Regions from separate parts of the Tepidiforma sp. genome, predicted to be linked through region 1. Evidence: riboswitches for the same ligand, from Rfam matches in the RefSeq annotation. Region 1 holds a riboswitch; each other region holds the start of a gene.
What was found. Region 1 has a riboswitch for cyclic di-AMP ahead of N2041_RS08680 (MFS transporter). Riboswitches for the same ligand answer to the same signal wherever they lie in the genome.
Positions count from the first base shown of each region.

Region 1 (10,368 bases):
CTGTAGTGGGCGCGGATTGCGAGGTCATCTGCCGGCATCGCGCTGTTCCTTCCAGGCCGCGAGGCGGCCGAGGGCGAAGGCCGCGCGCTCCACGCTGGGGAAGACGGCGATGCCCTTCGCGACGAAGTCGTCGCGCACCTCGTCGACGAGGGCGCGGTGCTCCCGGTTGCGGGTCTCGGTTGGGCCGAGGACGACGGCGACCGGCTTCGCGCTGCCGGCGGCGATGGCGGCGAGCCGGCCGCAGGCGTGCTTCAGCCGCTCGGCGGCATCAGGCCGGCCGAAGAACCAGTCCTCGCCGACGTTGGCGATGGCGAGGTCGTAGTGGTCGCCGTCGAGCATCAGTTCGAGCAGGCCGTTCGAGGAGAGGCCGGAGCCGGCGAGGATCGACTGGTCGACCGGGTTGCCGACCCAGTCGGCGAGCATCGGGGCGCGCTCGCGGACCCGTTCGCGGACGGCACCCGGGAGGGGCACGACCTCGAAGCCGTTCTCCTCGGCGGCATCGGCCGACTGGACGGAGCGGCCCCCGCCGCCGCCGACGATGGCGATGCGGCGCCCGGCCGGCGCGCCGAGGAGAGCGGCCCCGACCATGAGGTCGAGCAGCTGCTCCTGGTTGCGGGCTTCGATGGCGCCGGCCTGGCGGAGGACGGTGCTCCAGAGTTCGGCCTGCCCGGCGAGGGCGGCGGTGTGGGAAGCGGCGGAGCGGGCGCCGGCGCGCGTCCGGCCCGCCTTGTGGATGATGACCGGCTTCCGGGCGGCCGCCGCGCGGAGCCCTTCGAAGAAGCCGCGGCCGTCCGGCACGCCCTCGACGTAGGCGCCGATGACGGCCGTCTCCGGGTCGTCGGCGAGGTAGCGGAGGAGTTCGCCCGGCGTGATATCGAGGCCGTTGCCGTAGTTCACCACCTTGCCGAAGGCGAGGCCGCGCGCGTTGCCGCGGGTGACGACTTCGACGGCGTTGTTGCCGGACTGGCTGAGGAAGGCGGCGCCGCCGCGGTCCGCCGGGAGGTCCGGCCGGAAGGAGAGGCCGCCCGCCGGGTGGTAGAGGCCCATGCCGTTCGGGCCGAGGATGCGGACGCCGAGCTCTGCCGCGCGGCGGGCGATCTGCTGTTCGAGCCGGGCCGCCTCCGCATCGCCGGTCTCGCTGAAGCGGCCGGTGAAGAGGTGGAGGAACCGCACGCCCTTCTCGCCGCACTGCTCGACGAGGTCGGGCACGGCGGGAGCGGGCACGCAGGAGATGACGAGGTCGACCTGCCCGGGCACCTCGCGGAGGGCCGGGTAGGCCTTCAGCCCGGCGACTTCGTCGGCCTTCGGGTTGATGGGGTAGATCGGGCCGGCGAAGCCCTGCCGCTTGATCGCTTCGAGGTAGTCGTGGCCGGGGCTGTCGACGTTCGTCGAAGCGCCGGCGACGGCGACGGCGCGGGGGCGGAAGAGGAGGTCGAGGTCGGGTGTGCGGTCGAAGCGGCTCACGCGGGGATTGTACGGGAGGGCCGGCTTGCGGGGTTGCAACGGGCTGCGGGCGGGGTAGAGTCCGGACCACCTGCCGCACATCTCCTCGACGAACGGGGGTTCGAACCGTCCATGCCGCTGCCGCCGCCCATCGACCAGTACGCGCTCCTCCGGGGGCTCCGCTTCCACTACCGCGAATGGCCGAGCCCGGGCAAGCCGCCGCTCGTGCTCCTCCACGGCTTCACGGGCCACAGCCGCTCGTGGGATACGTTCGCGGCGGCGATGCAGCCGGGCTGGCACGTCTACGCGCTCGACCAGCGGGGCCACGGCGAGAGCGCGTGGAGCGACGACGCGTCCGCCGATGCGATGGTGGAGGACGTGCGCGCCTTCGTCCGCTGCCTCGGCCTCGAGCGGTTCGCGCTCCTCGGTCTCTCGATGGGCGGCCGGAACGCCTACCGCTACGCCGCGCGCTACCCGGAGGGGCTCGAGCGGCTCGTCATCGTCGACATCGGGCCGGAGGTCCACGGCGCCGGCGCGGCCCGCATCCAGGCGGGCGTGCGCGCGCCGGACGTCTTCGCGACGCCGGAGGAGGCCGTCGAACGGGCGCTCGCAGCGAACCCGAACGCCGACCCGGCGGAGGCGCGCCACCGGACGCTCCACAACCTGCTGCGGCTGGAGGACGGGACGTGGACCTTCCGCTACGACCGCGCGTACCGGGACGGGAGCCGGCCGATCAGCCGGCCCGACCCGGAGGCCTCGTGGCGAGAGCTGGCCCGCATCCAGGCGCCGACGCTGCTGGTGCGCGGCGAGCGGAGCGACGTGCTCGCGCCGGAGGTGGCGGAGCGGATGGCGGCGACGATCCCGGATTGCCGGCTGGTGACGGTGCCCGGCGCCGGCCATTCGATCCCGCTCGAGCGGCCGCTGGGCTTCATCGCGGCGGTCGCGCCGTTCCTCGCCGAGGATTAGGCGAACGACGTTTTGGGAAATCAGGAGCATCCGTTCGAGCGGCGTGTATACTGGAAGGGCGCTTCCCTCGAGCGCGCCCCCGCTCCCCCTGCCCCCGCATCCATCCCCGAGGAGTTGCCGTCCTGGACGACAGCGGTCTCTACGTCACCCTCGCTGCCGCCCTCGCGGCTGCCGGCATCGGCGCGCTCGGCGCGAGCCTGCTGCGGCAGTCGGTCATCCTCGGCTACCTCGTGGCCGGGATGGCGATCGGGCCGCACACGCCCGGCTTCGTGGCCGACATCCCGACGGTGGAGGACCTCGCCGATATCGGCGTCGTCCTGCTGATGTTCGCCATCGGCCTGCAGCTCTCCTTCCGCGATGTGCGGCGGGTGGGCGGGGTCGCGCTGCTCGGCGGCGGCGCGCAGGTCATCATCACGCTCGCAGCCGTCACGGGCCTCGGCATGCTCGCCGGGCTCGACTGGCTGCCGGCGCTCTTCCTCGGCGCGGTGGTTTCGAACTCCTCCAGCACGGTGCTCTCGAAGGTGCTCGCCGACCGCGGCGAAATCGAGTCGCTCCACGCGCGGGTGGCGCTGGCGTGGTCCACCGTGCAGGACTTCAGCACCATCATCCTCGTCGTCGTCCTCACGGTGCTGGCGGAGGACGGCAGCACGGCCTCGCTCGCGGGCGACCTCCTGCGGGCGGTAGGGCTGGCGGTGCTCTACCTCGCGCTGGTCATCCCGGCCGGCTTCGTGCTGCTGCCGCGCTTCTTCGACCTCGTCGCCCGGCTGGGCAGCACGGAAGTGTTCACCCTCTCGGCGGTGGTGGTCGCGCTCGGCATTTCGCTGCTGGCGCAGCTGTTCGGCGTCTCGATCGCGCTCGGCGCGTTCGTCGGCGGCATCCTCGTCAACCGGTCCGACCTCTCGCACGAGGTGCTGGGGCAGCTGAACCCGCTGCGCGACATCTTCGCGGGGCTGTTCTTCGTCTCGGTCGGGATGCTCATCGACCCGCGGGTGCTGCTGGACGAGCCGGCGCTCCTGCTGCTGTCGGTGGCGGCCATCGTGGTGCTCAAGGGGTGGCTTTCGGTCGGCATCACGCTCGCCTTCCGCTACCCGGGGCGGACGGCGGTGCTGACGGGCGCGGTGCTGGCGCAATCGGCGGAGTTCAGCTTCCTGCTGGCCCGGCTCGGGACCGATACCGGGGCGATTTCGAGCGAGCTGTTCGGGGTGATGCTGGCGGCCGCCGCGGCCTCGATGGTGCTTTCGCCCGCGGTGCTGACCACCGCGGACCCCCTCGGGCGGGCGCTGGACCGGCGGCTGCGCGGCCGCGCCCGGCCCGCCGGCGAGGCGCCGGACCCGGGCCTCGCGAACCACGCCATCCTCGCCGGCTACGGCCGGGTGGGCCGCGTCGTCCACCGCGCCATCCGCGACCAGGCGATCCCCGTCGTCGTCATCGAGCAGGACGCCGAGACGGTGGCGGCGCTCCGGCGCGAGGGCGTGACGGTCTTCCAGGGCAGCGCCTCGAACCCGGTGCTGCTGGAGCGGGCCGGCATCCGCACCGCGCGGGCGCTCGTCGTCGCCATCCCGGACCCGCTGAGCGCGCGGCGGATCGTCACCTTCGCCCGGGGCGCGAACCCGGCCATCGACATCGTGGTGCGGACGCACAGCGAAGGCGAGCGGGCGTTCCTCGAAGAGCACGGCGCGGACGAGGCGGTGCTGGGCGAGCTGGAGCTGGCGCTGGAGATGAGCCGCCACACGCTGAAGGCGTTCCGCGTCGGCGAGCCGGCGGTCGCGGCGATCCTCGCCCGGATGCGGTCACGCGCCGGCTGAGGGCGAGGGCGCGGCCTCCGGTTCGAGCGCCGGCCGCCGGGCGAACAGCGAGCGGGCGCGGTCGAGTTCGGCGAGCAGGAGGAAGCCGGCCACGAGGAGCGCCATCCCTGCGAGCGTGACCCGCGCGCCGGCGTAGGTGGTCCCGATGCCGAGGGCGAGGAGCGGCAGCGAAATCGCCGTCTCCGTGATGGTGAGCTGCACGGCGAAGACGCGGCCGTGCTGGCCCGGCGGGGCCGTCTCGGTGAGGGCGACGCGGCCGGCGATGAGCAGGCCAGAGAGCGACGCGCCGAGCAGGAAGGCGACCGGGATGGCGACCGCGAAGGTGGTGTTCATCTCCGCTTCGAGCCGGGCGACGGGCGGGATGTGGCTGTACTGGGCGACCGCCGTGATGCCGTAATCGAGCGCCGCCAGCGCGGCGAGCGCGGCGACGAGCCCGAGGAGCGAGAGGCGCAGCACCTCGTGGGCGCGGGCGAGGGTGAGTTCGCGGCTGCACCACCAGAGCCCGGCGAGGACGCCGAGGATGCCCGGCACGAACAGGTAGGCGATCGCCTCCCAGCCGAGGCCGAGGTCGCGCTCGAGGTAGAACGGGAGCGCGACGACGATGCCCTTGGAGACGACCATCTTGAGGCCGAGGGCGATGACGGCGTAGCGGGCGATCGATTCGCGGCCGAAGAACCGCATCGTCGCGCCGAAGGAGAGCGCGGCGCGGGCGCTGCCAGCGGCAAACGCCCGCGCCAGCGGAGCGACACGCACGGCCAGCACCACGGTCAGGAGAAAGAGGAGGGACAAACCGACTGCGGCGCCGATGACCATGGCCGTGGGACCGCCAAGGAAGTAGAGCGCGGGGGCGAGCACGAGCATGCCAGCGCCCTGCCCCGCGTACTGGAGCGCGGCGAACCACGAGTGCACCCGGCCGACGTGCGCATCCTGCAGGGGGCGCACGAGGGCGAGTTCGGCCGGGGTGAAGACCTGCGAACCGGTGGAGTAGAGGAAGGCGAGCACCCACGCGCTGGTGCCGCCATCGAGCCACCAGATGCCGGCCGCCACGGGGAGCAGCCGGAGCAGCGCCCCCGCGGCGTAGCCCCGCCCCGGCCCGAGCCGGTCGGCGAGCGAGCCGCCCGGCAGCCCGAGCACGATGGACGGGATGAGCATCGCGATGAAGAGGCTCGAAAGGTCGAGCGCGGGCTTCGAACTGGTGCCCGCGACGAGGAAGAGCGCAGCCAGCCAGATGTTCTGGGACGCTTGCGCGGTGAAGCGCGCGGCGTAGGTGAGCGTGCGTTCGAAGCGGAGCGACGGCGCGGCGGCGGACACCCGTGTTCCCCCGGAGACGATCTCGGTGGCGGCGCCGCCGGGAGGCGGGCCGCCGGGTTCGTCGAGAGACCGGGCTTTCAGGTGCCGCGTCTCTCCCAAGAGCCTGCGAGGTTAGCTGCCGGGTTCGGCATTGGGAGTTGCCTACGCGCTCGCGCGCGATTCACCCCGAGTGGTTGGGTCCCCCGCTCCCCGCGTGCGCGGGGATTCGGCTTCGCACACTATACGGCACGCGTGAGCGTTTCGTGTGCAGACCGTTAACGTGCAGCGAACGACCGCGCCGGGCGCTCAGCTCACGCGCTGGACGCCGAAGACCGTGCGGCTGCCGTCGAGGTCTTCCTCGGCGCGGACGGCGCCGGCCGGCGGCTCGCCGGCGGTGAGTTCGATGGCTAGCGTCTCCCCGCTGATGTAGGCGGCGTGGCTGGCGACCACCCGCTCCACCTCGGCGTCGCCGGCGACCCACGCGCGGATGCGGTCGGCCAGCTCGAAGCCGGCCTCGCGGCGGAGGTCCTGCAGCCGGCGGACGATTTCGCGGGCGAGCCCCTCGTCGGCGAGTTCGGGCGTGATGGCGGTCGTCACGGCGACGGTGTAGCCGGCCTCCTGCGCGGCGGCGTAGCCCTCCCGGTCCTGCGCCTGCAGCAGGATGTCGCCGGGCTCGAGCTCGATGCCGGCCACCGTGAGGCCGCGCCCACGGCGGACGGCGGCGGCCACCTCCGCCGGGTCGAGCGCGGCGAGCCCCTGCCGGATGGCGCCGACCGCCTGGCCGTGCTTCGGGCCGAGGACGGGGAGGTTCGGCTTCACGTCGTAGGCCACCACCTCGGTCTCGTCGTCGATGAGGCGGAGCGCCTTCGCGTTCAGTTCTTCGAGGACGAGGTGGCGGTTCCGTTCGACGACGGCAGCCTCGGCGGCATCGCGCAGCTTCACGACGACTTCGGCGACAGGCTGGCGGACCTTGATGCTGGCCTTCGCGCGGGCGGCCCGGCCGAGCGAGCAGAGCCGCTTGATGAGCTGGGTCTCGGCGTTCAGCCGGTCGTCGATGCGGCTGGCGTCGGCCTCCGGCCATGCGGCGAGGTGGACGCTCTCCGGCGCGGCGGGGTCGACGGAGCGGACGAGGTTCTGCCAGAGCTCCTCGGCGACGAACGGGGTGAACGGCGCGAGCAGCTTCGCGAGCGTCACGAGCGCCGCGTAGAGCGTTTCGTAGGCGCTCTGCTTGTCGGCGTCGCCTTCGGCAGCGCCCCGCCAGAAGCGGCGGCGGGAGCGGCGCACGTACCAGTTCGAAAGGTCGTCGACGAAGGCTTCGATGGCGCGGGCGGCGTCCGTCGGGTCGTACTCCTCGAGCTCGGCGGTGACCTTCGCGACGAGGGCGTTCAGCTCGCTCAGCAGCCACCTGTCGATCTCGGCCGCCGGTTCGAACCGGCCGCCGGAGGGCCGGAAGCCGTCGATGTTGGCGTAGCTGACGAAGAAGCTGTAGGTGTTCCAGAGGGTGAGGAGGAAGCGCCGGAGGCCCTCCTCCACGAGGCCGGCGCTGAAGCGGCGGGGCATGCCGGCGGGGCTGGCGGCGTACATGTACCAGCGGGTCGCATCGGCGCCGTGCTTCTCGATCACCGTCCACGGGTCGACGGTGTTGCCCCGGCTCTTCGACATCTTGTTGCCTTTTTCGTCGTTGATGTGGCCGAGGCAGATGACGTTCTTGTAGGCGATGCCATCCGGGATGGCGCCGGCGGCCTTCAGCAGGGTGGCCTCGGCGTGGAGGGTGTAGAACCAGCCGCGCGTCTGGTCGATCGCCTCGCAGATGAAATCGGCCGGGAAGTGGCGGCGGAACTCCGCCTCGTGTTCGAAGGGGAAGTGCCACTGGGCATACGGCATCGCGCCGCTGTCGAACCACGCGTCGGCGACTTCGGGGACGCGCCGGGCGGTGCCGCCGCAGGCCGCGCAGCGGATGGTGACGGCATCGACGTACGGCCGGTGGAGGTCGTCGAGCGCTTCGGCGGCGGCGCGGTCCTCGGCGCGCTCGATGAGCTCGGCCTTCGAGCCGATGCAGGCGGCTTCGCCGCAGGCCTCGCAGCGCCAGAAGGGGAGCGGCGTGCCCCAGTACCGTTCGCGGCTGACGGCCCAGTCGATGTTGTTCGCGAGCCAGTTGCCGAAGCGGCCGTGCTTGATGTGCTCGGGATACCAGTTGATCCGCTCGTTGCCGGCGAGCAGCTGCCCGCGGAGGGCCGTGGTGCGGAGGTACCAGCTCGGTTTGGCGTAGTAGAGGAGCGGCGTGCCGCAGCGCCAGCAGAAGGGATAGGTGTGCCGGATGGTGCCCTTCTTCAGCAGCAGCCCGCGCTCTTCGAGGTCGCGCTCGACCTCGCGGTCGGCCTGCTTGGCGAACGTGCCGGCGCCGGGCAGCCCCTCGGCCATGATGCCGCGGAGGTCGATCGGCTGCGCGAACAGCAGCCGGTACTGCTTGCCCTCCTCGAAGTCCTCGCCGCCGAACGCCGGGGCGATGTGGACGATGCCGGAGCCGTCCTCCAGCGAGACGTAGTCGGCGGCGATGACGCGCCGGAGGCCGTCGGTCGATTCGCCGGGCGCGAGGGGCCGAAGGCGGCCGTCGTCGCCGAAGCGCATCACCGGGTGGCCGAGCGCCTCGGGGCGGTAGAGCGGTTCGTAGGCGAGGCCGACGAGCTGCTCGCCGCGGAGGCGGGCGGCTGGCTGCGGTTCGCCGCCGAGGACCTTCGGCGCGAGCGCCGCGGCGAGGATGACCGCCTCGCCCTCCAGTTCGTACACGCCGTACTCGGCATCGGCCTTGACGGCGAGGGCGACATTCCCCGGGAGCGTCCACGGCGTCGTCGTCCAGGCGACGAGGGCGAGCGGCCCGGGCGCGCGGTAGCCGGCCGCGGCGAGGGCATCGCCCGGGATGCGGAACTTCACGAAGACGGACGGGTCCGGCACATCATCCTGGTAGCCGAGGGCGACTTCGTGGTCGGAGAGGCTGGTGCCGCAGCGCGGGCAGTGGGGCGTGGAGCGGTAGTCCTGGTAGACCAGCCCGGCATCCCAGAGCTGCTTGAAGATCCACCAGCAGGTTTCGATGTAGCCGTTGTCGTAGGTGACGTACGGGTGGTCGTAATCGGCCCAGAAGGCGATGCGCTCGCTCAGGCGGGTCCACTCTTCGACGTAGCGGGAGACGGACTCCTTGCACTTTTCGTTGAAGGCGGCGATGCCGTAGGCCTCGATCTCGGGCTTCGATTTGAGGCCGAGCTCTTTTTCGATTTCGAGCTCGACGGGCAGGCCGTGGGTATCCCAGCCGCCTTTGCGGGGCACGCGGTAGCCGCGCATCGTGCGGTACCGGGGGACGAGGTCTTTGAAGACGCGGGAGAGGACGTGGTGGATGCCGGGCCGGGCGTTGGCCGTGGGCGGGCCTTCGTAGAAGACGAAGAGGTTGTCTTCGGGGCGCTGCTCGATGCTCTTTTCGAAGATGCGCTGTTCTTTCCAGAACTGGAGGATGCGCTCTTCGAGGGCGGGGAAGCTGACCTTCGGGTCGACGGGTCGGAACACGGTGGCCTCCGGTGCGGAAAGCAGCATTGACGCCGGCGGGCGCGATGGGCGAAGGCCGCGGAGGGCCGCGGTATCGTACCCTTCGGCGAGAGATGGTTGCGCGCACGGAGGCCCGGACACGACAGCGCGCGCCTGCCCCCGCTCCAGGGACGGGCGCGCGCGCCCGCGGTACCACCCTGGTTCCCGCCTCGCGGCGGGCCCTCGTGGGGCGCTGTCACGCCCCTGCCCCTGCTAACGGTGGGCCTCCGCCCGGGTCTACTGGGCGCGCGCGGCGCCGTTCGGCCGGGGGCTCGGGAGGGATCTTCGCGCTGCCGTGCCGTGCCCCCTTCCACCGCGCGGGGCTCGCTGGACGGCCGATGCGGCGCTACTCGTCTCCGTCATCGCCGGTACGGTTCACTACAGCAGCGCCCGCGGGGGAATGTCAATGCTGAGCCGGCGGCGCTTCCTCATCGGCCTCGGCGCGCTCTCGGCGGGGAGCCTCGCCGCCGCCTGCTCCTCGAAGCCGCCGAGCGACAGCTACGCCCGGCCGGTCGAAACCCCGGAGCCGACGCCGACGAAGCCGGTGCCGACGCCGGAGCCCACGCCCGAGCCGACCGAGTTCCGGGTCGCCTACCTGAACCTGATGAGCCCCATCGCGACCGACGCCAACGACACCACCGCCGGCGACACGTTCGAAGACCGGCTGAAGCTGGTGGCCGAGGAGCTGCGGAGCTACCGGCCGGACCTCGCCGGCTTCAGCGAAGCGACGTGGACGGCGACCCACGGCTCGGCCGTGGCGAAGCTCGCCGCCGAGCTGAAGATGGAGCCGCTCTTCGTGCAGGCGAACCCGTGGTTCACCGGCCGGACGGAGGCCCAGAACCGGGAGCTGGCGAAGCAGATCGGCTTCGAAGAAGGCGAACTCGTCCTCGTCCGGAGCGACCGCTGGGTGGTGCAGGGCGCGACGCCGACGTGGCTGAATCCCCGCACGAGCGAGACGGAGGGGCGGGCCGCGCTCCACGTCCGGATCAAGGGGCCGCCCGCCCTGCCGACCATCGATGCCTTCATCACCCACCTCACGGGGGGCAGCGAGCGGCTCCGCGGGCAGCAGGCCGAATCGTTCGCGGAGTTCGTGCAGGCGCAGCGCGGCGGCGGCCCGGCGATCATCCTCGCCGACCTCTCCGACCCGCCCGGCTCGCCCGCCTACGAGGCGATCCGCGCGCTCGGCTTCGAGGACCCGCTGGCGGTGACGAACCCGGCCACCTGCTGCCGGCCCGCCGTCATCGGCGAGCAGCCGCCGCCCACGGCGCGGACGTCGTTCATCTTCTCCGCC
Region 1 is NZ_JANZZD010000013.1:64,709-75,076, reverse strand. Features, by position in the region: gene N2041_RS08700 (methyltransferase domain-containing protein) at 1-38, opposite strand, end outside; gene N2041_RS08695 (CoA-binding protein) at 25-1,464, opposite strand; gene N2041_RS08690 (alpha/beta hydrolase) at 1,576-2,409, shown strand; gene N2041_RS08685 (cation:proton antiporter) at 2,310-4,214, shown strand; gene N2041_RS08680 (MFS transporter) at 4,200-5,624, opposite strand; cyclic di-AMP (ydaO/yuaA leader) riboswitch at 5,611-5,746, opposite strand; gene ileS (isoleucine--tRNA ligase) at 5,811-9,059, opposite strand; gene N2041_RS08670 (hypothetical protein) at 9,484-10,368, shown strand, end outside.

Region 2 (10,368 bases), on a different contig from region 1:
CGGAGGCCCGCGACGACGGAGTTGGGAGTCGGCAGTCGGGAGTTGGGAGTTGGGAGCTGGGAGCTGGGAGCTGGGAGCTGGGAGCTGGGAGCTGGGAGCTGGGAGCTGGGAGCTGGGAGCTGGGAGCTGGGAGCTGGGAGCTGGGAGCTGGGAGCTGGGAGGGAGCGTACGTCCGGCTTGCGGACCGTCAACGCCCGGCCGATCCGCTTCCCGGCCGCGAGGGGCCGCCTTCTCTCTCCTTCTTCCTTCTTCCTTCTTCCTTCTTCCTTCTTCCTTCTTCCTTCTTCCTTCTTCCTTCTTCCTTCTTCCTTCTCCCTTCTCCCTTCTCCCGGTTCCCTTCTCCCTTCTCCCGGTTCCCTTCTCCCTTCTCCCTTCTCCCGCTTCCCGGCTTCCCGGGTCAGCTGAGTTCGAGGTTGTCGAGGAGGCGGGTGCTGCCGAAGCGGACGACGAGGGAGAGGAGGGCGGGGCGTTCGACGCGGCCTTCGAGTTCGTCGAGCGTTTCGTCGTCGGCGAGGGAGACGTATTCGAGGGCGGCGAGCGGCTCGGCGGCGATGACGCCGCGGACGATGCGGCGGAGCGCTTCGGCGTCGCGTTCGCCGGCGGCCCAGGCGGCGGCCGCGGCATCGAGCGCGCGCTTTACGACGGGCGCGGCGGCGCGCTGCGCGGGCGACAGGTACACGTTCCGCGAGCTCATGGCGAGGCCGTCGGGTTCGCGGACGATCTCGCAGGGGACGATCTCCACGGGCAGGTCGAGGTCGCGCACCATCCGGCGGATGACGCGGAGCTGCTGGGCATCTTTGCGGCCGAAGTAGGCGCGGGTGGGGCTGACCGCGTTGAAGAGCTTGAGGACGACGGTGGCGACGCCGCGGAAGTGGCCCGGGCGGGCCGCGCCCTCCAGCCGCTGCGTCACCCGTTCGACGGTGACGTAGGTCTGGTAGCCGGGCGGGTACATCTCAGCGGCGGAGGGCAGGTAGACGGCATCGACGCCGGCCTCGCGGAGGAGGGCGAGGTCGCGGACTTCGTCGCGGGGGTAGCGTTCGAAGTCCTCGCCGGGGCCGAACTGCGTCGGGTTGACGAAGATGGAGACGACGGTGAGCGGGTTCTCGGCGCGGGAGCGGCGGACGAGGGCGAGGTGCCCGTCGTGGAGGTAGCCCATGGTGGGCACGAAGCCGAGGTCGCCGGGGTGGGCGCGCCGCCAACGCTGCATGGCGGCGGGGCTGGTGAGGATGACGGGTCCGCCGGGGTGCGCGGGCTCGCCGGCGAGGGAGAAGTCGGCGTCGCTGGCGGGCGGCATGGGCGGGCGGGTCAGCCGGCCTGCGCGAGCTCGGCGAGGGTGGCGTCGTCCATCTCGAAGCTGTGCTCGGCGGTGGGGAACTGGCCGCCTTCGACCTCGCCGATGTAGGCGCGGACGGCCTCGCGGATGGCTTCGCCGAGGACGGCGTAGCGCTTCGCGTGCTTGAGCGGCCGGCGGTCGTCGTAGATGCCGAGCATGTCGTGGAGGACCTGCACCTGGCCGTCGCAGTGGGGCCCGGCGCCGATGCCGATGGTGGGGATGGCGATGCGCTCGGTGACCATGCGGGCGAGCGGCGCGGGGATGGTTTCGAGGACGACGGCGAAGGCGCCGGCTTCTTCGAGGGCGCGGGCGTCGGCGATGAGCTTCGCGGCGGCGGCCGGCGTCTTGCCCTGCACCTTGTGGCCGCCGAACTGGTTGACCGACTGCGGGGTGAGGCCGAGGTGACCCATGACGGGGATGCCGGCGTCGACCATGCGGCGGACCAGCGGGGCGAGCTGGCTGCCGCCTTCGAGCTTGACGGCGGTGGCGCCGCCTTCTTTGAGGAGGCGGCCGGCGTTGCGCATCGCCTCATTCGGGTCGGCCTGGTAGCTCATGAAGGGCATATCGGCGACGACGATGGCTTTTTCGGTGGCGCGGACGACGGCGCGGGTGTGGTAGACGATGTCGTCCATGGTGACGGGGATGGTGGAGTCGTAGCCGAGGACGACGGAGCCGAGGGAGTCGCCGACGAGGATGATGGGGATGCCGGCCTGTTCGACGAGGCGGGCGGTGGGGTAGTCGTAGGCGGTGATCATCGCGAACCGCCGCCCCTGGGCTTTCCATTCTTTGAGTTTGTGGATCGAGAGCCGTCCCATGGCCCGGTGCCCCTCCTTCGCGCGGTGCGCGCGGGAATCAGCCGGCGGCGCTGCCGGCGAGTTCGCGCGGGTTGTGGCTGTAGCCGTCGCCCGCTTCGACACTGGTGATGCGGTTGTGGGCATCGACGAAGACGCGGCGGGGCGCGATGGCCTGCGCCTCGGCGTCGGTGAGGTGCTGGTAGGCGATGATGATGACGATATCGCCGCGGTGGACGAGGTGGGCGGCGGCGCCGTTGACGCAGATTTCGCCGGAGCCGCGTTCGCCGCGGATGGCGTAGGTTTCGAGGCGGGCGCCGTTGGTCACGTCGACGACGTGGACCTGTTCGTAGGGGAGGATGTTGGCGGCCTCCATGAGGTCCGGGTCGATGGTGATGGAGCCCTCGTAATCGAGGTTGGCGCCTGTGACGGTGGCGCGGTGGATTTTGCCGCTCATCATCACGCGCATGGTGCTGTCCCCTCCGGCGTGCCGCCGGCCGTTCAGCAAACGTCCCCGCTTCGGTGCGTGCGAGGCGGGGACGACACGGGGCTTGGCAGGGGGCGCACGGGGCGCTGGTTCCGGCTCAACTTCCCGGTCCGTACCGGCCACGCGGGTCCAGGCGGACGCTCGTTGAACGTGCAGGCGGTTCGTGTAGCAGGCTCGACGTCCTTACGGGGATCGCCGGCGGCATGATCGTTTCGATACGGCGAAGCGTTGTCAAGGGGCGAACCGCGGGAGTTCGCGGTCCGCCCCGCGGGGGCGCGTCAGCCGGCTTCGCCGAGGTCGCGGTGGGTGGTTTCGAAGACGATCTGGGTGAGGCGGTTGTGGTGGCGGGCGAGGGCCATTTCGAGGAGGATGGCCTGCTCGCTGAGCTCGATCATCTTCCAGATGTCGATATCGCCGGGGGCGCTGGCCTCGGCGACGAGCTCGTCGATCTTGCGCGAGAACGCTTCGTGCTCTTCGCGCTGCTGGTCGACGCGGGGCATGAGCCGGGGTTCGAGCATCTCGGCGAGGTTGAGGGGCGAATCGGGGAGCTCGGCGCTCCAGATGTGGTGGCGGATGGCGGCGCGGGCGTCGGTGACGGCCTGGCGGAAGGCGCTCTGCCACGCCTGCGGCTGGTTGGCATGGAAGGGGAGCCGGGCGGCGTGGCGGAGCAGGTCGCGGGCCTCGGCGAGGGGGTCGCGGATGGTGAAGACGGAGCCATCCGCCTGGAGCGGAGCGAAGGTGCCGGAATAGGACGTGGGTGCTGAAGTCATGGCAGAACCTCCTGGCGATGCCGTCGTGGGGCCGCGCCGCGCCTCCGGTGGGAGGGCCGGCGGGCCTGTTCGGATTCCGGGGAGGGCCGGGGCGGTGCCCTCCGAACGCCTGCGGGGTTAGCTGACGGGTTCGGCGTCGGAAGTCGCCTATGCGCCTGCTCGCGCAATACACCCCAGGGAGTGGTTCCCCCGCCCCCGCCGGCTGCGGCGGGGTTCGGCACGAGTCACCGTATCACGGGCGGGGCGCGGCGTGTGCTACGAACTGCCTGTTTCGGCGTTGCAATCGCATAACAATCGGGCCGGCGGGGCGGCTCAGCGCTCGCTCCAGGTGGTGCCGTCGGGGCTGTCCTTGAGGTCGATGCCGAGGTCGGCGAGGCGGTCGCGGATGCGGTCGGCGAGGGCCCACTGCTTCGCGGCGCGCAGCTCGGCGCGGAGTTCGACGAGGAGGTCGATGAAGGGCGCGGCTTCGCGGCGGCGGCCGGCGGGGGCCTGGAGGGTGAGGCCGAGGACGCCGCACAGTTCGCGGAGCACACCCTGGGCGGGGGCGACATCGCCGCCGGCGGCGGCGGCGCGGTTGATCTCGCGGGCGAGTTCGAAGAGGGCGGCGAGGGCGCGCGGCGTGTTGAGGTCGTCGTCCATGGCTTCGATGAAGCGGGCGCGGACGGCTTCGTGGTCGATGCCGGCGGGCTGGCTGCCGCCGGGGGCGAAGGCGGCATGGCGGAGGCGCTCGGCGCCGGCCTTCGCGGCTTCGAGGGCCTCTTCGGAGTAGGTGACGGGGCTGCGGTAGTGGCTGGTGATGACGAAGAGGCGGAGGGCATCGGCGCCGTACCGGTCGAGGGCCTCCTGGATGGAGACCAGGTTGCCGATGGACTTCGACATCTTTTCGCTGCCGAGCTGGAGGAGGGCGTTGTGCATCCAGATGCGGGCGAAGGGGGGCTTGCCGGTGTAGGCCTCGGTCTGGGCGATTTCGTTGGTGTGGTGGGGGAAGATGAGGTCCATCCCGCCGCCGTGGATGTCGATCTGCTCGCCGAGGGTTTCGAGGGCCATGGCGGAGCACTCGATGTGCCAGCCGGGGCGGCCGGGGCCCCACGGGCTTTCCCAGCTCGGCTCGCCGGGCTTGGCAGCCTTCCAGAGGGCGAAATCGAGCGGGTCCTCTTTGTGCTCGGTGGGGTCGACGCGGGCGCCGGCGCGGAGGTCATCGATATCGCGCTTGGCGAGGGCGCCGTACCGCTCGGCGCCGAAGGCCCGGACGCGGTAGTAGACATCGCCGCCAGCAGCGTAGGCGAAGCCCTTCGCGATGAGGCCGTCGATGAAGCGGATGATCTGGGGCATCACCTGGGTGACGCGGGGGTACTGGTGGGCGGGGAGGACGTTCATCGCCGCGAGCTGGGCGAGGTACTGGCGGATGTTCTGCTCGGCGAGCTCGGCCATGGGGATGCCGAGGCGGTTGGCGCGCTCGATGAGCTTGTCGTCGATATCGGTGAAGTTCTGGATGTGGCGGACGGGGATGCCGCGCCAGTCGAGGTAGCGGCGGAGGGTATCGAAGACGATAGCGTGGAGGGCGTGGCCGACGTGTGCTTCGGAGTAAGGCGTGATGCCGCAGACGTAGATGCGCACGACGCCGTCATCGCCGACGGGCGGGAGGAGCGGCTTGCGCGAGGTGGAGAGCGTATCCGTCAGCTGCATCTCGGGCCCCCTGGGTGGTCGCTCCAGTGTAACGGAGGGCGGCGTTGCGGCACGTTCGGGGGCGGCGCTGGCGCGGGTCGTGGGAATTCCGGGCATGACTCGTGGTGGCGGGCGTATTGCCTGTTAGCGGGCTGCTGTGCGAACCTCAGGGGCACCCTTGGCGGGGTGAACAGGCGCGTCCGCCCCCGGCCCGGATTCCCCGGTCCGGCCCCTGCGCCCCGGGCTGGCGCGCTGAGACTGCCTATGGGAAACGGAAGTTACGTGGAGACCGCCGCGTGACGGCCCGGCTTCGCGAGGAGCCGGTGCGCGTCATGAGCAGGCTCGCAACGTGGGCTGATTACGGCCTTGCCGTGGCCCTGGCGCTGTGCCGGGGGCTCCGCCTGCCCGCGAAATCCGACGCCGCCCTGCTCCAGCCCGCTTTCGAACCGGCGTACGCCGCCGAGGCGTGCGGCTGCGCGCGGCCCGCAGGCGCGCCGGCGGCGCTCGCCCCGCGCTGGCGGGAGGAGCCGCCGGCCCGGCAGGAGCCGCAGCGGCAGCCGTGGTTCGTGCGGCCGGCGGAAGTGCTGATGCTGAGCCTCGCGTTCTTCCTCGCGGCGCACCTCGTGGGCGGCGGCACGCCGGAGGCGCGGGCGCCGCAGGTGGGCTTCGCGCTGGCGGCGGCGCTGCCCGCGCCGGCGCGCGTCATCGAAGTCCGGCCGTCGAACGTCATCACCGACACGACGGCGGCTGCCGCGGAGGCGGACGCGCCGGCAACAGCGGCGGCTGCCGCAGAAGAGCCCCGGCCGGCCCCGGCGCCCGCGACGACGAACGCTGCGGCGAGCAGCGCGCCGGCCCCGGCGCCGTCGCCTGCGGCGCCCCCGGCCGCGCGGGAGGAGCCGGCCGCATCCCCGGCGCCTGCGCCGGCGCCCGCGGTGGCGCCGCCGGCAGCGAGCCTGCCGCCGCTGACCTACGCGCAGGTGATCGCGTTCGCGATCGAGGCGGGCTGGCCGGCGGAGCTGGCGGACAGCGTGGCGCGGGTCGCCTGGTGTGAGAGCCGGTTCCGGCCGGATGCGGTGGGCTACGGGGCGTACGGGCTGATGCAGGTGATCCCGCTCTGGTTCGAGTACGCGGGGCTGAGCTTCGAGCAGTGGGCCGACCCGGTGGCGAACCTGAAGGCGGCGCTGGCGGCGTTCCGCTATAGCGAGGCGCAGGGCCACAAGCCGTGGTCGGCGTGGAGCTGCAAGCCGGAGGCGATCACGATCCCGTAAGGGGCGGGACGGATTCACCGAAGGCGGCGGGCGCGGTAGGATGATGGGCAGCGGGCCTCGATAGCTCAGCTGGTAGAGCGAGCGATTCGTAATCGCTAGGTCCAGGGTTCGAGTCCCTGTCGAGGCTCCACGTACTATTTCGCTGGCGGCTTGACGCGTTCGCGGCCGGGCCGCTACGGTGGAAAGGCAAGGGGGAGTAGCCGTCACCCGCTCCCCGGGAGACCGCGAGGGTCGTCACCACGCGCGCTGAGCGCCGGCCCCGCGAGGCGAGACCTTCGCCTGGTAAGACCCTGGCACATCCTGCACGGAGGATGCGGCCGGGGTTTTTTTGCTGGCCGCGAAGGGCACCCATGACCGACCTCTTACCCTGGCTCATCTTTGCCGGCCTCGTCGCCGGCATGCTCGCGCTCGACCTCGGCGTCTTCCACCGGGACGCCCACGCCGTCTCGCGGCGGGAGGCGCTGGCATGGAGCGCGGCCTGGATTGGGCTGGCCCTGGCGTTCAACGCCGGGGTCGTCTTCTTCCGCGGCGGCGAGGCCGGCGTGGAGTGGGTGACCGGCTACCTGATCGAGAAATCGCTCAGCGTCGATAACGTCTTCGTCTTCCTGCTCATCTTCTCGGCGTTCGCGGTGCCGCCGGCCTACCAGCACCGGGTGCTCTTCTGGGGCATCCTCGGGGCGGTGCTCATGCGGGCGGTGCTCATCGCGGCCGCAGGCTTCCTCATCCACACGCTCCATTTCGTCATCTACCTCTTCGGCGCGTTCCTCATCTTCACGGGCATCAAGTTCCTGCGGGACCAGGAGCACACGCCGGACCTGGAGAAGAACCGGTTCGTGCGGCTGGCGCGGCGGCTCTTCCCGGTGACGGCGCGGTACGAGGGGCAGAAGTTCTTCGTCCGGCGGGAGGGGGTGTTGTACGCGACGCCGCTCTTCCTCGTGCTCGTGCTCGTGGAGAGCACGGACCTCGTGTTCGCGGTGGACAGCATCCCGGCGATCTACGCGGTGACGAGCGACCCGTTCATCGTGTTCACCTCGAACATCTTCGCCATCCTCGGGCTGCGGGCGCTCTACTTCGTGCTCGCCGGCTACCTCGGCGGGCTGCGCTTCCTGAAGCCGGCGCTCGCGGCCATCCTCGTCTTCGTCGGCACGAAGATGCTGATCGTCGACCTCTACAAGGTGCCGTCGCTGGCGAGCCTCGGCGTCATCGTGGGCATCCTCGCGGTGGCGCTGCTGGCCTCGTGGCGGTGGCCGAAGACGGCGCCCGCGCCGGCCGCGGAGGCCGCGCATGGGCATTGACACCGGGTTCCCCGGCCTTCCGGTACGATCGAATGGTGCCGAAGACTGCACCCGTCCGGGAGACCGTGACCAGCACGACAGCAGCAGGAAAGGAGTCGACCCCCGATGTGGAAACGGCTGACGGCCATCTTCCAGGCCAAGGCGAACAAGGCGCTCGACCGGCTCGAGGATCCGCGCGAGATGCTCGACCTGAGCTATGAGAAGCAGGTGGAGATGCTGCGCGATGTGAAGCGCGGCATCGTGGAGGTGACCGCGGCGCGGCGGCGGCTCGAGCTGCAGGCCGAGGAGCTGCGCGCGAAACTGCCGACCTTCGATGCGCAGGCGATGCAGGCGCTGAAGGCGGGCCGCGAGGACCTCGCCCGCATCGCGCTCGAACGGAAGGCCTCGACGCAGGCGCAGGTCGAGAGCTTCGAGGCGCAGGTGGCGAACCTCAAGGCCGAACAGGAGCAGCTCGTGCAGGCGGAGCAGCGGCTGCAGGCGAAAGTCGAAGCCTTCCGCACCCGGAAGGAGGTGCTGAAGGCGCAGTACACGGCGGCGAAGGCGACCGTCCGCATCGGCGAAGCGGTGACCGGGCTTTCGGAGGAGATGACCGACGTGGGCTACGCCATCCAGCGGGCGGAGGACCGAACGGCCCAGCTGAAGAGCCGCGGCCAGGCGATCCAGGAGCTGCTCGAGAGCGGCGTGCTCGAGGATTCGCTCGATGGGAAGACGGGCATCGACCGGGAGCTGGAAGCGCTCGGCCGGCAGGCGACCATCGACGCCGAGCTGGAGCGGCTGCGGGCCGCGGTCGCAGCGGAAGGGGGTGCGCGGTGATCGTGCGGCTGATGGGACGCGGCCAGTGGCGGCTCGATGATGCGCTCATCGACGAGCTGAACCGGATCGATGCCGCGCTCGACGAGGACATCAACCGGGGCGACGCGACGGAGTTCCGGGCACACCTCGAAGCGATGCACCGGCTCATCGAGGAGCGGGGCGAGCCGCTGCCGGCGGACGAAATCGTGCCCTCCGATGCGTTCGTGCCGCCGGCGGATTGCTCGCTGGAGGAGCTGCGGAAGCTGATGGACCCGGACGGGCTCATCCCGGGCGGGCCGTCGGGGGTGGCTGCCGATGGTCGATGAGCTGTTCGAGGTGTTCGAGGAGCTCTTCGAACGCCGGAACAAGAAAAAGAAGAAGGAGAAGGAGGGGAAGGCCGCGAAGGGCGGCCATGCCGCCGCCCCGGCTGCCCCGCCGATCTTCTGCGTCGATTGCGGGGCGCGGAACGAGGGGGGCGCGCGCTTCTGCATGGAGTGCGGCGCGCTGCTCCCGAGCCCGGGAGAAGAGCTGCGCTGTCTCAGCTGCAACGCGCAGCTGCCGCTGAAGGCGAAGTTCTGCCCGCGCTGCGGGACGAAGGCGGCGGTCTAGGCCGCGCCGGCCTGTTCAGGCGGCGTTGAGTTCGGCCCGCAGCCGCGCGGCAGCGGCCCGGAGGACCGGCATGGCCTCGCGGACGGCCTCGTAGACGCGTCGGGCCTGCGCCTCGTCGAGGCGGGCGAGGGCGCGCTCCAGCTTTTCGACGGCGACCCGGCTACGCTGCGACGGCATGGTGGAGTTCGATGCCCTCCCGTTCGATGGCGGCGCGGAGCGCCTCGGGCGCATCGTCGAGGCGGACGACGTCGAGCTGGAGGAGGGTCGGCGCTTCGTCGAGGGCGGCGAGGATGTCGTCCCAGGCGACCGGGTCGGCGCCGGGCGCTTCGATGGCGAGGTCGACGTCGGAGCGCTCGCGGGCATCGCCGCGGGCGCGGGAGCCGAAGAGGACGATGCGGCGGACGTGGGGGTCGCTGCCGAGGCGGTTGACGACCCAGTCGGCGATGGCGCGGGTGCGCGGGTCCACGGGGGGAGTGTAGGAGAAGCCGCGGCGTGGGCGGGGCTCAGCGGATGGTGAAGGAGCCCGCGGCAATGGTCACCCAGCGGTAAGTGGATAGGTTCCTCGCATTGACCGTGATGTCGTAACGGCCGGTCACAGGGTCCCGCAAGTAGAGGAAATCGGCGGGCCAGTCGAATTCGACGGAATCGCCGTCGTAATAGAGGTAGTCCCAATCGGTGTCCGGCAGCGCGTTGGGCGGGTCCACTTCGACCTCGATCTCGATCGGATAGTCGAAGTCCGCAAAGAAATCGGTTTCGACCGTAATCGTGAAGAGCGTCCGCCAGCCCCAGGACGAGCATTCGACGGTCACCACGAAGCCGTAGGAGGCAGGGATGTCGAACGAGCCTCTGCACGACTCGACGGTCTCGCCGCCGGACCCCGGGGGCGGGTAATACCCCGGCGGGGACCAAGGTGTGGGCGGGACGTACGGCGGCGGCGGGACGTAGGGCCGCGGCGTCGGCGTTGGCGTGGGGGTTGGCGGGCGCGGCGTCGGCGTCGGCGTCGGCGGGACTGGCGTGGGTGTCGGGGTGGCGGTGGGCGTCGGGGTGGGCGTGGGCGTGCGCGTCGGCGTCGGCCTCGGGGTGGGCGTGGCGGTCGGGGTGGGCGTGGCGGTCGCCGTGGGGGTCGGGGTCGGCGCGGGGTCGCTGCCGGGCAGGCAGGCGGCGCCGCCGAGGACAGCGATCAGCGCAACGAGGAGGGCCTGCAGCAGCCGGCGGCGCATGACGGCTGCGGATGATAGCAGGGGAACGCGTCATCCCCTGTCGCGCTGCGGCGACGCGCGTGTTCAAACGGCGGCGATTCGCATTCTGCGGCCGATGCCCTATCATGCTCGGGATTGCGGGCCGGTTTCCCCGGCCCA
Region 2 is NZ_JANZZD010000011.1:38,772-49,139, forward strand. Features, by position in the region: gene panC (pantoate--beta-alanine ligase) at 398-1,207, opposite strand; gene panB (3-methyl-2-oxobutanoate hydroxymethyltransferase) at 1,306-2,148, opposite strand; gene panD (aspartate 1-decarboxylase) at 2,186-2,593, opposite strand; gene N2041_RS07680 (hypothetical protein) at 2,890-3,381, opposite strand; cyclic di-AMP (ydaO/yuaA leader) riboswitch at 3,474-3,611, opposite strand; gene cysS (cysteine--tRNA ligase) at 3,694-5,067, opposite strand; gene N2041_RS07690 (lytic transglycosylase domain-containing protein) at 5,379-6,314, shown strand; tRNA gene N2041_RS07695 (tRNA-Thr) at 6,369-6,444, shown strand; gene N2041_RS07700 (TerC family protein) at 6,665-7,609, shown strand; gene N2041_RS07705 (PspA/IM30 family protein) at 7,715-8,422, shown strand; gene N2041_RS07710 (hypothetical protein) at 8,434-8,727, shown strand; gene N2041_RS07715 (zinc ribbon domain-containing protein) at 8,717-9,010, shown strand; gene N2041_RS07720 (hypothetical protein) at 9,026-9,187, opposite strand; gene N2041_RS07725 (nucleotidyltransferase family protein) at 9,171-9,476, opposite strand; gene N2041_RS07730 (hypothetical protein) at 9,514-10,230, opposite strand.
Region 2: linked by a shared signal. The riboswitch ahead of N2041_RS07680 (hypothetical protein) and the one ahead of N2041_RS08680 (MFS transporter) in region 1 are both predicted to bind cyclic di-AMP.

Region 3 (10,368 bases), on a different contig from region 1:
TCGCCGGCCCCCGGGAGCCGGGCCGGCCGGCCGGGGCCGCCTGGGCGGCTGCCGCTCTGCCCGCCGCCGCCCTCGCCGGGCTCCTCGCCGGCGGCGAAGCCGCTGCCCTCGCCCGCGATGCCGCCTGGGCCGCGTTCCCGCTCGCCGTGCTCGCCTGCGCGCTCGCCGGCGCGGCGGTCGGCGTCATCCCCGGCACCGTCATGGCGGCTGCCGGCCGCCGGGCTGCCGGCCTTGCCGCTGCGTGGGTCGCGGCCGCCGTCACCGCGCTCGCGGCCGCCGGCGCGGCCGTCGTCCTCCTCCCCGGCGGCGAAGGGTGGGCTGCCGGCGCGGCCGCTGCCGGCGCGCTCGCGGGGCTCGCGCTCGCCCACCCGGGCGTCCTCCCGCGCACGGCGTCCGCCGGCGTGCTGCTCGCGTGGGCCTTCGCCGCCGCGGTGGCGCTCGCCGCGTGGCTCCTCGGCCGCGAACTGACCGCCGAAGGCTTCGGACCGGCTGCCGCCGGCGGCTACGGCCTCGCCCTCGCCGCGGCTGCGGCCCTCGGACCCGCCATCGCCCGCGCCTCGCTCGTCCCGCTCGTCCCCGCCGCTGCGGCCGCGCCCGGGCCGGGGGAGGTCAGCATCACCCTCTGGGCCCGCCCCGGGGAGGGCGCCGGCCTCGCCCTCGAAGCCCGTCCCGCCGCACCGCCTGCCGCCCCTCCCGCTGCCGCTGCCGCGTTCGGCGCGGCGATCCTCGCCGGGCTCGCGCTCGCGCTCGCCTTCGGCGCGCACGGCCGCCACGAACTCCTCCGCACCGCCGCATCCGATCCGGTCGCCTACGCCGAAGCCGTCCAGGCGCTCGGGCTCATCCCGCCCGGCGCGCCGGACCGCTACGCCCTCGCCAACGAGGTGCGCGCCCACCGCGAGACGCTCGACGACCTCCGCGCGGCCATCGGCGACGACGCCGACTTCGGCCCCGCCGACATCCGCCTCCTCCTCGGCGCCGATGCCGCGTCCCGCGACGCGTTCGTCGCCTCGCGGCTCGCCGCCGGCGACCTCATCGAAGGCGAGGCTGCCGCCATCCGGGCCGCGCGCTGGCCGCTCCCGTCGCTGCGCCCGCTTCCCGCGGCCAGCGCCGGCGGTGCGCTCGGCCTCCTGCTCGGCTTCGCCGCCCTCGCGGTCTCCGGCACCGTCCTCGAGCGCCGCCCCCGGCCGTGGCTCGCCTTCGCGGCCGCCCTCGCCGCGCCGGCCGTCCTCCTCGCCGCCGCGCCGGCGCTCCGCTTCTTCGGCCCCGGCCCGGCCGATGCCTACGCGCTGCTCGCAGCCTTCGCCCTCGCCGCCGGGCCCGGCGCGGGGCTGCTGGCCGGCCGTGCGAACGACCCCCGCGCGGCCGCGCTCGGCCCGGCCTTCGCCGCGCTCGCGCTCGCCCTCGCCGCCGGCGCCCTCGCCTCGACGTAGCCCGCTGCCGGGTGCATCCTGCCGTCATGGACGAGCCCGCTCCCCCGAGTCCCTTCGAAGGCCGCCTCATCCGGCTCCGCGCCCGCGAGCCGCGCGACGCTGACCAGCTCCACCGCTGGTTCAACGACCCGGAGGTCACCCGCTACCTCAGCCTCCGCTACCCCGTCTCCCACCGGACGGAGGAGGAGTTCCTCGCCGCCCACTCCCGGCCGGCCTACGCGAACGCCAGCTTCGCCATCGAAGCCCTGCTCGACAGCCAGCTCATCGGCGGCGCCGATCTCCGCACGTCCAGCCCCGAGGACCGCTGCGCCGAACTCGGCATCGCCATCGGCGACCGCACCCGCTGGCACGGCGGCTACGGCACCGACGCCGTCGCGACCCTCTGCCGCTTCGGCTTCGAGATGATGAACCTCCACCGCATCGAACTCTGGGTCTTCGCGGAGAACGAGCGCGCCATCCGCCTCTACGAGCGGCTCGGCTTCCAGCGCGAAGGCACCCGGCGGCAGGCGGTGTGGAAATACGGCCGCTGGCACGACCTCCACCTCATGGCGCTCCTCGAAGGCGAGCTGCGCGAACCTCCCGCCGGGGCGTAGGGCGCTTCCCGGACCACCCGGTAAATTTGTGACGAAAAGCGCAAAGACCTATTGACAGCCCCCGGCGCATTGGGTAGCTTGCGCCGAGTGAACGGCGTTCGTCGTCGTTCGCATGCGCGTTCGGTTCAGTGCACCACCTGCCTAGTGCGCCACAGCGGCGCAGCGGGGGACCCATCACCCCGGGGCGAACGCGGCCACCCGGCCGCCAGGGCGCCTTCCGCCCGAGCCCGTCAGCTAACCCCGTCGGCAGTCTGGAAGGCCTGGCGAGCAGGTAGCTCGTTTCGAGGTCTTTTTTTCTGTCCTCGAAGGTCACCATAACGGCTCTTTATCGAAAGGAAGAGGAGGGAATCGTCATGCCAGCTCTGCAGGAAGCACCGCCGAAGTCCTGCCCCAAGTGCCGCGGCTCCATCATCGTCGAGCGCGACTGGCACGGCACCTACGGCAGCTGCATCATGTGCGGCTACGTCCACGAAGTGCTCACCAGCCCGCCCGTCGACCTCGCCGCCGAGGAAGCGGCCCTGCCCCAGCGCCAGCGCCGCCGCCAGCCCTCGCACGGCAAGCTCCGGCTCTGATCCGCGGCCGAACCAGCGCCCTGGAACCGGGACCCCCGCAACCGCGGGGGTCCCGCCTTTTCGTCAGCACCGCCGCGCCCTAGAATTCGCGCTCCGGAGGTAGCAGAGCACACCCATGCCGTACATTCGCCTGTCCATCATGAAGCCCCGCCGCGGCGAAGAAGCCCGCTGCGAAGAACTCCTGCGCAAACTCGATGCCGCCGCTGCCGCCCACGCCGGCTGCCAGGTCCACTACCTGATGCGTCCCCACGACGACAGCGGCGAAATCGCCCGCCTCGCCATCTACGATTCCGAAGAATCCGCCGAGCGCACCGCCAACGACACCCACATCATGGCCCTCCGCTCCGAAATCCATCTGCTCGTCGAGCCCGGCCACACCGAGCGCGCCTTCTTCACCATCTGATGCGGGCCGCGGCCCCCGCAGCGGGGCCGCGGGATTCCCCCGATCTCGCCGCGCGGCGCCCCTCACCACCGGGAGTTCGCCGCCGAGGATCAGGGTTTTCGCCAATACGCCCCCGCGAGGCAGCCCCTAGACTCCTCCCTGTCGCCGGGTTCCCCACACGGGCAACCCCAACGGCACGGCACCTCCCCGCCGCCGCCGGAGACTACCTGAGGAGTTCGACCTGTGAACCAACTGCGCCCCCAGCCACGGACCTTCCCGGCCCGCCCGACGAACGGCCCGGCCCGCGCCGCAGCTCCCATCCGCATCCTCCTCGTCGATGACCACGCCGTCATCCGCCAGGCCCTCCGGATGCTCCTCGAGGCGCAGCCCGAACTCGAAGTCGTCGCCGACGTCGAAAACGGCCGCGAAGCCGTCCAGGCGGTCGAGCGCCTCCAGCCCGACGTCGTCCTCATGGACGTCGTCATGCCCGGCCTCAACGGCCTCGAAGCCACCCGCCAAATCCGCCGCATCGCCCCCGCCACCCGCGTCGTCATGCTCAGCGGCTTCGTCGATGAAGACCAGCTGCTCGATGCCATCCGCTCCGGCGCCTCCGGCTACATCATCAAGAAGTCCGACGTTTCCGAACTCGTCCTCGCCATCCAGACGGTCCACCGCGGCAACAGCTACTTCTCCAGCGCCCTCTCCGAAGGCTTCGACCTCGCCGAAGTCCTCTACCAGGCGAAGCGCTCCGACCAGCGCAACGGCATGGATACCCTCACCAGCCGCGAGCGCGAAGTCCTCCAGCTCATCGCCGAGGGGTACACCAACCAGGGCATCGCCAACGAGCTCTACATTTCCGTCAAGACCGTCGAGGCCCACAAGGCCCACATCATGGCCAAGCTCCACGCCCGCAACCGCACCGACCTCATCCGCTACGCCATCCGCAAGGGCATCGTCCGCCTCGAAAGCGTCGAAGAGGCCCAGTCGATGCTCGACGACGCGGAGGCCGCCGCCGGCTGAGGCCCCGGCCGACTTCCGCGCACCACCTCCCCGCGAACGCACGAACGAAGGGGTCCGAAACGGGACCCCTTCGCTGTCTCACCGTACGCCGCGGCGGCTCAGCCCATCCCGGCCAGCCGCTTCCGCTTCTGCGCCACGTAGTCCACCAGGATGTACTCGCCCAGCTTGTCCGGCGTCGTGTAGAACACGCGCCCCTTGTTGATCCGGGCCACCTGGTTCACGAACTCCTTCAGGTAGTAGTTCCGGTCGAGCATGAACGTGTTGATGGTGATGCGCTTTTGCGTGCAGCGCTTCACCTCCTTCAGCGTCTCCCGGATGGTGATCGGGCTCGGCGGGTAGGCGAAGTACGAGCGCCCCCGCTCCAGGTGCGCCGTCGGCTCCCCGTCCGAGATCATGATGATCTGGCGCGTCCCTTGCGTATGCTTCGCCAGCAGCCGCTGGGCGATCATCAGCGCGTGGTGCATGTTCGTGCCCAGCACCGATTCGTCCCACCGGACGTACGGCAGCTCCTCCGTCTTCAGCTCCCGCGCGTAGGCGCTGAACCCGATGATGTAGAGGCTGTCGCGCTGGTACTGCGACGAAATCAGGTTGTTCAGCGCCATCGCCACCTTCTTCGCCGCCTGGAACGAACCGCGCAGCGCCATCGACCAGCTCAGGTCGAGCATGATCACCGTCGCCGTCTGCGTCAGCAGCTCCGTCCGCGCCACCTCGAAGTCGTCCGGCTTCAGCCGGATCGGCGTGCCCGGCCCCTCCCGGTACATCGAGTTCATCATCGTCTTCTGGATGTCGAGGTAGAACGGGTCGCCGAACTCGTACGGCTTCGTCGTATCCGTCCGTTCGCCGCCGGTGCCCGTTTCGCGCACCTCGTGCTTCCCGAAGGTGTCGGCCTTCAGCTGCTGGTAGATCTCCACCAGCGCCCGCTGGCCGATCTTCCGGGTGCCGCGCGGGGTCAGCTCCCACTGGTTCCCCTTCTTCCGGATGTAGCCGGCCTCTTCGAGGATTTCGAGGAACTGCTTCAGCTGCTCGAGCGCTTCGCGCGCCTCCGGGCCGAGCAGCTCCTCCAGCTTGTCCGCATCGATGTCCTCGATGTCCCCGCCGTACTGCGTCCGCTCGATCTGCCGCTCCAGCTCGTCGATCGACTGCATCTGGTCCATCAGCTGCATCGCCGACTGGAGGTCGAGCTCTTCGTCGCCGCGGAAGGGGTACTGGTTGCGCAGGTCCCGCATCGGGTAGAGGTATTCGAGGTTCTGCGCGAGCTCGTTCAGCGCCTGCTGCAGCTCCGGGTCGCCCACCTTGTCGGAGAGCAGGTCCTGCAGCTGCTGCCGCAGGTCGCCCGGGAGCGAATCGAGGAGCGACTGCATCTGCCCCATCTGGTGCTGCATCTGCCGGATGAGGTCGTCGAGCGACTGCGGCGGGTTGTCGCCGAAAAGGTCGCCGTACTTCTCCATGAACTGCTCGAAGTTCGGCTCCCGCCCGGCCATCCGGTCCTGCAGCATCTGGTTCAGGTCGCGGACCATGTCCTTCATCCGCTGCAGGTCCTCGGGCGACATGTTCGCGATCTGGTCGTAGAGGTCCTTGAAGAAGGTATCGAGCATCGCCTTCTTCAGGGATTCGAGCAGCTCGTTGAACTTCTGCTGCGCCTCCGGGTCCATGAACTCGTAGTTCTGGAGCTGGCGCACCTGCCCGGCCACGTCCTGCGGCAGGTTCTCGAGGAACTCCTTCTTCCGGTTCGCGATGTTCCGGAGCATCTCGGCGAACTCGCGCGGCGGCGTCGGCTGGCCGCCCTGCTGCCCTTCGGCGCCCTGCTGGCCGGCGTCGCTCTGCTCCCCGGCCTGCTGCTGGCCCGGCTGGCCCGGCTGCTGGTTCGCCTGCGCGCCCTGCTGCTGGCCGCCCTGCCGGCCCTGCGGCTGCTGCTGGCCCTGCTGGCCCGCTTCGCCCTGCTGCCGCTCGCCGGAGGCGCGCTCCGCCTCGTCCAGCCGCCGGTCCAGCGTGTTCCGCTCGAGGTCGAGGATCTCGTCCAGCTGCCGCTTCAGGTCATCGAAAATCGAGGAGAGGTTGAAGCGGTCGAGCTGCTGCCGCCGCTGCTGCCGGAGCTGCTGGAGCAGGTCGCGCAGCCCCTGCATCCGCTGGCCCATCGGGTTCCGCATGCCGCGCTGCATCAGGTTCCGCAGCGCGTGCTGCAGGTCGCCGAAATTCATCAGGTCGTCGGTGATGTTGTCCAGGATCTGGTCCGGGTCGAGCGCCGGCACCTCCTGCGTCCCATCCCACATCGAGTAGCGGTAGCGCATCGCCATCGGCCAAACCTCCCCGGGCGCGGGGGCCCGCGCCATGTGCGACGAGCGTAACGGAATCGCAGGAGGTTGTCAGTCGGGCCTCACCCGGCCCGGCGCGGCACCCCGAGCCGCTCCATCACCGCATCGAACACCGCCGCATCCTGCGCGCCGGACATCGCGAACCGGTCGCCGAAGACGAACGTCGGCACGCCCGAAACACCCGCCTCCCGCGTCCAGCCGATCGCCTCGAGCACCCGCTGCCGGTACGTGTGCGCCTCCAGCGCCTCGCGGAGCGCCGCCGGGTCCAGCCCGGCCCGCTCGCCGACCTGCAGCACGACCTCCGGCCGGCCGATGTCCTCCAGTTCGGTGAAATAGGCGCGGAACATCTCCCGCGCGTACTCCCGCGCCCGGCCCGCCTCGTGCGCGAACTCCGCGCCTTCGTGCGCCAGCACGGAATTCGAGGTCCACTCGCGCCCGCGCGTGAACCGGATGCCCGCCGCCTCGGCCCGCAGCTCCATGGCCGTCGGCGGGTCGCCCGGCCGCGTCATCGGGCGCCGCGGCTTCCCCTCCGGCGGCGTCGTCGGATCGAGCAGGTACGGCACGTGCCGGACTTCCACGTCGTACTCCCGCTCGACGCGCTCGATCTCGACGAGCCCGAGGTAGCACCACGGGCAGACGAAGTCGGAAATCATGAGGATCTGCATCGGCCCGGCGGGCGGCTCGGCGTCCATCGCGGGCACGATACGCCGCTCGACAAGCCCCGCGCAATCCGCTTCACTCCCCGCACCATCCTGCGCCCCGGAGGGCCGCCCGTGCCGTTCACCTGCCTTCGCCTCGATATCGCCGATGAGGTCGCCACCGTCACCCTCGACCGGCCCGAAAAGCTGAACGCCCTCAACCGGGCGCTCCAGCAGGAGATCCTCGACGTTTGCCACCAGCTGAAGCACGACGACGGCGTCCGCGCCGTCATCATCACCGGCGCCGGCCGCGGCTTCTGCTCCGGCGCCGACCTCTCGGGGCCGCTCCCGGAGCAGCCCGACCGCCTGCCCTGGCAGCAGCTCACCGACGAGGACAGCTGGGTCGGCCGCCAGGCGCGCGCCGTCGCGGCCATCGATAAGCCGACCATCGCCGCGGTCAACGGCATCGCCGCCGGCGCCGGCTTCTCGCTCGCGCTCGCCTGCGATATCCGCATCGGCAGTGAGCACGCGCGCTTCAAGTCCGTCTTCATCGAGCGGAACCTCTCGCCCGATTCGGGGATGAGCTACTTCCTGCCGCGCATCGTCGGCCAGGGGAACGCGCTCGACATCATCCTCACGAGCCGCGCCGTCGAGGCCGAGGAGGCGCTCCGCATCGGGCTCCTCCAGCGGCTCGTTCCGCACGAGCGGCTGCTCGAGGAGGCGCAGGCCATCGCCCGGCAGATCGCCGCCCACCCGCCGATCGCTGCCATCATGTCCCGCCGCGTCGTCCAGCGCTCCTGGGAGAACGGCCTCGATGCCCAGCTGCGCGAGGAGATCCACGCCATCGCCATCTGCCGGCGGGCAGTGAACGACGCCCGCGAGCAGCGGCAGGCGTTCCTCGAAAAGCGCCCGCCCCGCTTCACCGGCAGCTGAGCGCCGGGAAAAGACGCGGGGGCCGCGATGGCGCGGCCCCCGTCGTGCGCCTCGAGTTCGGCGCGGCGGGCTCAGTTCACCCGCCGCTCCTTGCCCGCCCAGTACCGCTCGCGGATGAGGAACTTCTGCAGCTTGCCCGTCGCCGTCCGCGGCAGGCTCTCCACGAAGTCCACGCCCGTCGGGCATTTGAAGTGGGCGAGGTGCTCCCGGCAGAAGGCGATGATCTCCTCCTCCGTGGCCGTCATGCCCGGCCGCAGCACGACGAGCGCGCGCGGCGTTTCGCCCCACTTCTCGCTCGGCACGCCGACCACCGCGCACTCCAGCACCGCCGGGTGCTTGTAGAGCGCATCCTCCACCTCGGCCGACGAGATGTTTTCGCCGCCGGAAATGATGACGTCCTTCTTCCGGTCGACGATGTTGATGTTGCCGAACTCGTCCCACGTGGCGAGGTCGCCCGTGTGGAAGTAGCCGTCGTAGATCGCCTTGTTCGTCTCCTCCGGCTGCTCCCAGTAGCCCTTGAGCACCACGTTCGCCCGCGCGCACACCTCGCCGATCGTCCGGTCGTCCTTCGGCACCGGGTTGCCGTTGTCGTCGAGCACCTGGATGTCGACGCCGATCGCCTCGACGCCGGCGCGGGCGCGGCGCTGGTAGTTCTGCCCGTCCGGGTTGTGGTAGTCCGGCGCGCTCACCGTCAGGATGGGTGAGGTCTCGGTCAGGCCGTAAATCTGGATGAACTCCCAGCCGAGCTCCTTCTCCAGCCGCTCGATGAACGCTGCCGGCGGCGGCGCGCCCGCGACCACGAACCGCGGCCGCGTCGTGATCGTGTACTTGTCCCGGTCCGGGAAGGTCAGGATCGTGTTCAGCACGGCCGGCGCCATGCAGGCGAACGTGATCTTCTCGTCCTGGATGAGCCGGAAGATGTCGGCCCCCACCACCGCCCGCAGCACGACGTGCGTCGCACCCATCGCGGTGATGGCGAAGGGGCCGCCCCAGCCGTTCGCGTGGAACATCGGCAGCGTCCACAGCTCCCGGTCTTCGTGCCGCACGCGCAGGTGGGCGATGAAGTTGTAGGCGTTGATGTAGACGTTCCGGTGCGTCAGCATGACGCCCTTCGGCCGCGCCGTCGTCCCCGAGGTGTAGTTGATCGAGGTGACGTCGTTCTCGTCCTGCTCCACCGGCGGCGTCGGCGTTTTCGGCTGCTGGCCGACCAGCCCGTCCCAGTCGACCCAGCCGGCCGGCGTCTGCTTCGGCGTCCGCGGGTCGGCGACGATGAAGTGCTCGACCGTCTTCAGGTTCGGCCGGATGTCATCGATCACGTGCGTGTAGTCGTAATCGACGAGCACCGCCTTCACGCCGGCGTGGTTGATGATGTACTCGTGGTCGGCCGCCACCAGCCGGTAGTTGAGCGGCACGAGGATGGCGCCGATCTGCGTCACCCCGTAGTAGCTCTCGAGGAAGTAGTGGCTGTTCGGGCTGAGGATGCAGACCCGGTCGCCCTTTCGGACCCCGAGCGAGAGGAGCGCGTGCCCGAGCTGGTTGCACCGCTCCTGGTAGTCGCGGTACGTCATCCGCAGGTCGCCGTCGACGATCGCTTCCTTGTTCGGGTAGAGCTTCGCCGCGCGGCGAAGGAAATCGTTGAGCAGCAGCGGTACTTCCACCGGCCTGGTCCCCCGCGTTCGAGTTGTGCGCGGGGATTCTAGCCGATTTCGCAGCCCGGGCGAGCCGGCGGCGGCTCCACGCTCTCCGAGCCGAGCACCGTCACGTGGCCGAGCTTCCGGCCCGGCCGGGGCGCCTTCCCGTACCGGTGCACGAAGACGCGCCCCGGGTGCGCCGCCGCCAGCGCCGCCAGCGCCTCTTCATCGATGTCGCCGATGAGGTTGAGCATCGTGGCCGGCTCCCGCAGGCCGGTCGGCCCCGGCGGCAGCCCCGCCGCGATGCGGATGAGCTGGGCGAACTGGCTCGTCGCGCACGCCTCGATCGTCAGGTGGCCCGAGTTGTGCGGCCGCGCCGCCACTTCGTTCACCAGCACGTCGCCGCCCGGCAGCAGGTAGCACTCGAGGCAGGCGATGCCGACCAGCCCGGCCCCCTCCGCGAACCGCCGGGCGAACTCCTGCGCCCGCGCAGCCGATGCCGCGGGGATGCCCGCCGGCGCGCGCGACACGCGCAGGATCCCCCCGCGGTGCACGTTCCGGATCGGGTCGAAATAGGCCAGCTCCCCGCCGGCGCCGCGGCAGACGATGACGGAGAACTCGGCCGCGAAGTCCACCCGCTCCTCGATGACGCACGTCCCGCCGCCGAGCGCCTCCCATGCAGCCGCGAGGCCTGCCGGCGTCTCCGCCCACGCCTGCCCGCGGCCGTCGTAGCCGCCCGTCGCCCGCTTCACCACGGCGGGCAGCGCGAGCTCCCGCCCCGCCGCCTCCGCTTCCGCGGCGCTCGTCACGATCCGATGCGGCGGCACGGCGATGCCGAGCCCGGCCGTGAACGCCCG
Region 3 is NZ_JANZZD010000020.1:9,681-20,048, forward strand. Features, by position in the region: gene N2041_RS10645 (hypothetical protein) at 1-1,430, shown strand, start outside; gene N2041_RS10650 (GNAT family protein) at 1,457-2,023, shown strand; cyclic di-AMP (ydaO/yuaA leader) riboswitch at 2,152-2,286, shown strand; gene N2041_RS10655 (hypothetical protein) at 2,377-2,595, shown strand; gene N2041_RS10660 (antibiotic biosynthesis monooxygenase) at 2,735-2,998, shown strand; gene N2041_RS10665 (response regulator transcription factor) at 3,221-3,997, shown strand; gene N2041_RS10670 (hypothetical protein) at 4,096-6,327, opposite strand; gene N2041_RS10675 (DsbA family oxidoreductase) at 6,372-7,001, opposite strand; gene N2041_RS10680 (enoyl-CoA hydratase-related protein) at 7,083-7,880, shown strand; gene N2041_RS10685 (long-chain-fatty-acid--CoA ligase) at 7,952-9,538, opposite strand; gene purK (5-(carboxyamino)imidazole ribonucleotide synthase) at 9,577-10,368, opposite strand, start outside.
Region 3: linked by a shared signal. The riboswitch ahead of N2041_RS10655 (hypothetical protein) and the one ahead of N2041_RS08680 (MFS transporter) in region 1 are both predicted to bind cyclic di-AMP.